One region of the Weissella sp. ESL1156 genome, then DNA from elsewhere that is predicted to be linked to it. Evidence: a T-box and tRNA genes for the amino acid it is inferred to sense, from the RefSeq annotation. Region 1 holds a T-box; the other holds one or more tRNA genes.

Region 1 (3,270 bases):
AATTAATAAAGCAAAAAATGGGCCAAAAGCGGTGCCAAGAATAGTTGCTAGTGAAAAGTAAGCTATGCCTTCAGCGCGTCGTTCATGAGGAATAACATTAACAACGGCAGTATTGGTGACTGTACCAGTTAAACCCACGGCTAATCCTTGAATAAAACGAATCAATAGTAGATAAAGTACACCACCGTGATATTGGTAAGCTAATAAGATGGGAACCAAAATAACCATACTAATAATGGTCAATTTTTTTGCACTGAACCTGGCAGTCATCACACCAGCGCTAAAACGAGCAATCATTGTACCAATAATCGTCATACCAGTGATGAGACCAGCCATTGTTGCGCTAACATGATATGTATGTACTGCATACGGACCAATAATGACAAAGAGACTATAAAAGGTCATCATACTTAAAATTTGAATAATGAATAATTGAATAAAAGTAGCATTAAAAATGCTAGGGGAATCTTGATTTGACGTCATACGACACCTGTCTTTCTAAAAAAATAACCTAAATAAGTATACATTGCTTGTCAAATTATTCTTTGCGAGTGCAGAAAATAAGGATATAATGTTAGTTATGAAATTTAAAAGTTATTTCGTGCATTTTTTGTAAGTAAAGCATAAAATAAAAGTACGAGAAGAGAAACCAACAAGTTAAGGAGAATATATTATGGCAGTTGTCACTGAGAATACAGCCGATATGACCGAAGTATGTGAAAATAAGTTATGCGATAAGTTTATCGCAACGTTTGATATACTTGGGCGTAAATGGAATGGCATGATTATTGAAACATTACTGATCAATGGCCCAGTTCGTTTTAAGGATCTCGCACAATCTGTTTCAAAATGTTCAGATCGTGTGTTAGTTGAAAGATTGAAGGAACTTGAAGGGGCTGATATTGTTGAGCGTCGTACTTATGATGATTCTTCATTAATTGAATATGCCTTAACCACACGTGGTGAGTCAATGCGTGATATGATGACAGCAATTCATGAGTGGTCAGACAAATGGCAATGTACCGACAAATAGAAACTTGCTAATTTAAAATAAAATTTGTACAATGGAGCAAGAAACAATGAATGACCTAGTAAGTATCCGCTTAAGTTTAGCGAGCAGGAAGTGGTGAAAGCCTGCCTTTTAGGATATTGAATTTCAGTCAGGAGTTCGTCAATAAAAAGTTGATGCGGTTTATCACCGTTAACAGATAACCGAGGGTAGTCTGTCTAAGACTACTGAATTTTTGGGTGGTACCACGTTAATGAGCGTCCCTTCGATAATGATTATCGAAGGGACTTTTTATTTAAAAAGTTTATTAGTAAAAGGAGAAGAAACATGAGTTTACAAGATGAGCTCACGACATTGCGCGATGAAGCATTAGGTCAGATTAATGCTGCTGCCGATGTTAAGGCATTAAATCAGGTACGAGTACATTGGTTAGGAAAAAAGGGACCATTGACTGAAGTACTTCGTGGCATGAAAGATTTGGCACCAGAAGAACGACCAGTAATCGGTGCATTAGCCAATGATGTCCGTGATACTTTAAATGCTGCCATTAGTGAACGTCAAACACATTTAGAAGCTATTGCTCTTGATGCACAATTGGCTGTAGAGACGATTGATGTCACATTACCTGGTCGTGCAGTTAAGCAAGGACAACCACATGTCTTACAGCAAATTATTGAAAGCTTAGAAGACCAGTTTATTGGGATGGGTTATCAGGTGATTGAAGGACCAGAGGTTGAAGAAGATCAATATAATTTTGAGCGCATGAATTTGCCAAAAGATCATCCAGCACGTGATATGCAAGATACGTTTTATATCACACCCGATATCTTGATGCGCACGCAAACTTCACCAGTGCAAGCGCGCACAATGGAAGCACATGATTTTAGTAAGGGACCATTAAAGATGGTTTCACCAGGCCGTGTTTATCGTCGTGATACTGATGATGCAACGCACTCACATCAATTCCACCAAATGGAAGGACTGGTGATTGATAAGCATATTACGATGGGTGATTTAAAAGGAACTTTATTAGCAGTCGCTCACAATTTATTTGGTGAAGCGCATGATATTCGTTTACGTCCATCGTACTTTCCGTTTACGGAACCATCTGTAGAAGTTGATATTTCATGGAATGCGGTGACACCAGATATGGCACCAGAAGATATTGAATGGATTGAAGTTCTAGGCGCTGGTATGGTTCATCCAAATGTTTTGCGTAAGTCTGGTATTGATCCAGACGTTTACGGTGGTTTTGCCTTTGGATTAGGACCTGATCGTTTCGCCATGTTGAAGTATGGCGTTGAAGACATTCGTAATTTCTATTTGAACGATGTTCGTTTCTTAACGCAATTTGATCAGAAAGGATAAAACAAAATGAAAGTTTCAGTAAATTGGTTACGTGATTATTTGCCAATTGCATTACCTGCAGCACAGTTAGCAGAAAAAATTTCGCGTACGGCTGTTGAAGTTGAGGGACAATATCAACCAAAAGGCAATATGAAGAAAATTGTCATTGCAAAAGTGTTGTCTGTTGTGCCACATCCTGATTCTGATCATATGGTGATTACACAATTAGATGCAGGTGAAGATGAACCAATCCAAGTTGTGACTGGCGCACCAAATGTGGCTGAAGGTCAAACGGTTATTTTGGCAAAACATGGCTCAATTATTGGTGACAACAAAAAAATTCGTAAAGGCAAGTTACGTGGTGAAGTTTCTAATGGTATGTTAGCAGCTTTGCAAGAGCTTGGCTTTGAAGATAAAGTTGCACCAAAAGATTTTGAAGACGGTATTTGGGTATTTAACGACGTTGATGCAGCTGAGTTACAACCGGGTGAAGATGCATTAGCTGTTTTAGGTTTGGATGATGATATTTTAGAAACGGGTATTACACCTAATCGTGCAGATTTGTTCTCAATGAACGGGACTGCTTGGGAAGTTGCAGCTATTCTCTCTGAAGAGCCAACATTACCAACATTTGAGCTACATGAAACGACGGAAGCAACCAGTGACATTATCCAAGTGACGGCACCTGCGGAGTTAGCATCGAAGTATGCTGTACGTGTGGTCAAAAATGTCACGGTGAAAGATTCACCATTGTGGTTGCAACGTCGTTTATGGACAATGGGGATTCGACCTATTTCAAATATTGTCGATATTACAAATTACATGTTATTAATGTATGGTCAGCCAATGCATGCTTTTAACTTGAATGCATTACCACAGCCAGAGGTACATGTTCGTCGTGCTCATGACAAGGA
Region 2 (3,270 bases), 630 kb from region 1:
ACAACCAGCTGCAACGTTAATTTCTGATCGACGTAGTTTAGATCATGTTGTTGCAGGGGTACAAGGGGCAACCAGTAAATTTGCTTATCTACATGATGTGCACACAAGCGATACAAAACATCCAGTACGAGGGAAGCTATATCCAGCTTATACCAACGTATTGGAGCGTTATGGGCAAGCATTTACGGCCATTCTTGTACCAACGGCAACACAACAACGTGATTTACAAACACGTTATCCACAATTAACGATCCGAGTTGCACCTGATTTGACCATAAGTGAAGATGCGCTTCAGCAGCCACAAATACCATTAGGAAAACGACAACAGCATCAACTTATTTATGTTGGTCGGTTATCACCTGAAAAGCGACCTGATCAGGCTATGCGTGTACTGGCACGAGTCGTGAATGATGTACCAGATGCAACATTAGTTTATTATGGCTATGCTGCATCACAAGAAATCATGCAGGAGTTACAGGATTTAGCAGCAAAGTTGAATGTTGTTGATCATGTGACTTTTGGTGGCTATGTGACTGGTCAAGCCTTACAAGATGCTTATCAACAAGCACAGATTATTTTGCAACCGTCAGTTGGTGAAGGATTGGGGATGAATCTTGTTGAAGCAATGAGTCACGGTGTGCCAAGTATTAGTTATGATGTGCCATATGGGGCTCATGCATTAATTACTGACGGTGTGAATGGTTACATCGTGCCAGATGGTTCAAATGTGGCAATGGCAAAACAAGCTAGCCAACTACTACGTGATAATGAATTATGGACTAAGATGTCACAGTCAGCGTATGAATCAGCGAAGAATTTTTCTGATGGTAAAGCCGTTGCTATTTGGGAACAAGCACTGAGTGAATTATAAAACAAAAAGGGGTTGAGACATAAGTTGTTATGACCAGCTGCAAAAGGCGCCAATCTATCAATTTGGTAGATTGGCGCTTTTAAACGTGTTCCAAACGATTGAAACCTTTTGGAACATTCTTTTTTTTAGAAGGTAGTGGCGGGAATCGAACCCGTGATGACGGTTTTGCAGACCGTTGCCTTACCACTTGGCTACACTACCAAGATTAATGAATAGTTTATGAAATGTACACGTACACGTGTACGTTACCACCACGATTACATATTATAGGGGAAATATCGCAAAGTTGCAATTACCTAATTCATTTATTATGACTTAATCAAAATAGCATGATGATAAATTCGCGATTCTTAATGTAAGTTTTTATATTGGTAAGGATAAAAATAAAAATCAGAGGACTCTTTATAATAAATGTAATGTTGACATAGTGTTTTTATGAAAAAATATACTAATTCATATATTAATTTAAATATGCCTGTGTTTAGGGTTGCAATGGTTGCAAAATATCGGTATAATAATTTTTGTTGTTGAGTTTGTAACAATAAAAAATGGACGTTTAGCTCAGCTGGGAGAGCACCTGCCTTACAAGCAGGGGGTCACAGGTTCGAACCCTGTAACGTCCATTGGTCGCATGGTCTAGTTGGTTATGACGTTCGCCTGTCACGCGAAAGATCACGGGTTCGAGTCCCGTTGTGACCGTTTATAATGGCGCGGTAGCTCAGTTGGTAGAGCATACGATTGAAGCTCGTAGTGTCGACGGTTCGATTCCGCCCCGCGCCATTTGATGATACAAAGTATTATCAATAGGACCATCTCAAATAGGGGTATAGTTTAATGGTAGAACAACGGTCTCCAAAACCGCCGGTGGGGGTTCGACTCCCTCTACCCCTGTTTATCTGATGATGGCGGTAGTGGTGAAGTGGTTAACACACCGGTTTGTGGTTCCGGCACGCGTGGGTTCGATCCCCATCTACCGCCCTTGAAGTCTTAATGACTTCGTTTTTATAACATAATAATTAAATATGCCGTTGTGGCGGAATTGGCAGACGCGCTGGACTCAAAATCCAGTTCCCGCAAGGGAGTATGGGTTCGACCCCCATCGACGGCATTCGATGACATCGTTTTGTTGTATATATTTAATTATTATATGCCGTTGTGGCGGAATTGGCAGACGCGCTGGACTCAAAATCCAGTTCTCGCAAGAGAGTATGGGTTCGACCCCCATCGACGGCATGCGTAGAGTTCTATAAATCCAAAAATACAGGATTTATAGAACTTTTTTTTAGGATTTATTGGGTAACATTTATTGCGTTTTGGTTAAGAATATTCTTTGAAATCCCTTACTTTTATTTATATAGTACATAATGGTTTTAATTTTTAATGCTTTGTTAGATACTATAAAAGGAAGGTATTAGAGAGTAAGATAGGAGAGCGATCAATGGCAGAGAAACTAACAGCACAAGAACCTGAAGAGCAAAGTCTTGCTGAAATTAATGGTTCAGTTGCTGTACCGAGCACAGGCAGCTTTTTCCGGAAATTAATGGCATGGAGTGGACCGGGGGCACTGGTTGCTGTAGGATACATGGATCCGGGTAATTGGATTACATCTATTGTCGGTGGTGCACGTTACCACTACTTGTTATTGTCAGTTGTTCTAATTTCGAGTTTAATTGCGATGTTGTTACAATACATGGCCGCTAAACTGGGAATTGTCGCACAAAAAGATTTGGCTCAAATGACTCGTGACAGTACGAGTAAAACAATTGGTTGGTTATTATGGATCATGACTGAGTTGGCCATTATGGCAACTGATATGGCTGAAGTTATTGGGGCAGCTATCGCCCTGCATCTACTATTTGGATTACCATTATTATGGGGAGTTTTGATTACAGCTGCTGATGTTTTGTTACTATTATTGTTAATGAAATTAGGATTTCGTAAGATCGAGGCGATTGTTGCGACTTTAATTTTGGTTATTTTGGGCATCTTCTTATACATGGCTATTTTAGCAAAACCGGATATGGGAGCAGCGGCGGTTAATCTAATACCGCATAAAGAAATTATCCATCATAGTCAATTGATGTTAGCGTTGGGAATTGTTGGTGCAACGGTTATGCCCCATAACCTTTATTTACATTCATCAATTTCGCAGACGCGTAAAGTTAAGCGTGATAAAAAAAGCATCAAAGAAGCTTTGAAGTTTACAGCTTGGGATTCTAACATTCAATTAACAGGTGCTTTTATTGTTAATGCTTTGTTGTTGATTGTTGGTGCTGCCTTGTTCTTTGGCCATGGTTCTGATTTAGAAGCGTTTGGTGATTTGTTCAATGCGCTTAATAACCGTCAAATTGTTGGGGCAATTGCAAGTCCATTCTTAAGTATGTTGTTTGCGATCGCCT

The links. A T-box is a leader RNA that pairs with one kind of tRNA and senses whether it is charged. The one in region 1 lies ahead of pheS (phenylalanine--tRNA ligase subunit alpha), so its partner is inferred to be a tRNA-Phe.
Region 2: it encodes a tRNA-Phe, which carries the amino acid that the T-box ahead of pheS (phenylalanine--tRNA ligase subunit alpha) is inferred to sense. The anticodon was not compared.

The regions. Positions count from the first base shown of each region.
Region 1 covers NZ_CP196372.1:966,472-969,741, reverse strand. The annotation lists gene ACSKY2_RS04875 (MFS transporter) at 1-483, opposite strand, end outside; gene ACSKY2_RS04870 (winged helix-turn-helix transcriptional regulator) at 674-1,033, shown strand; T-box leader at 1,071-1,277, shown strand; gene pheS (phenylalanine--tRNA ligase subunit alpha) at 1,337-2,377, shown strand; gene pheT (phenylalanine--tRNA ligase subunit beta) at 2,384-3,270, shown strand, end outside.
Region 2 covers NZ_CP196372.1:1,592,715-1,595,984, forward strand. The annotation lists gene ACSKY2_RS08140 (glycosyltransferase) at 1-871, shown strand, start outside; tRNA gene ACSKY2_RS08145 (tRNA-Cys) at 1,002-1,072, opposite strand; tRNA gene ACSKY2_RS08150 (tRNA-Val) at 1,422-1,494, shown strand; tRNA gene ACSKY2_RS08155 (tRNA-Asp) at 1,497-1,570, shown strand; tRNA gene ACSKY2_RS08160 (tRNA-Phe) at 1,579-1,651, shown strand; tRNA gene ACSKY2_RS08165 (tRNA-Trp) at 1,692-1,762, shown strand; tRNA gene ACSKY2_RS08170 (tRNA-His) at 1,777-1,849, shown strand; tRNA gene ACSKY2_RS08175 (tRNA-Leu) at 1,896-1,979, shown strand; tRNA gene ACSKY2_RS08180 (tRNA-Leu) at 2,021-2,104, shown strand; gene ACSKY2_RS08185 (Nramp family divalent metal transporter) at 2,310-3,270, shown strand, end outside.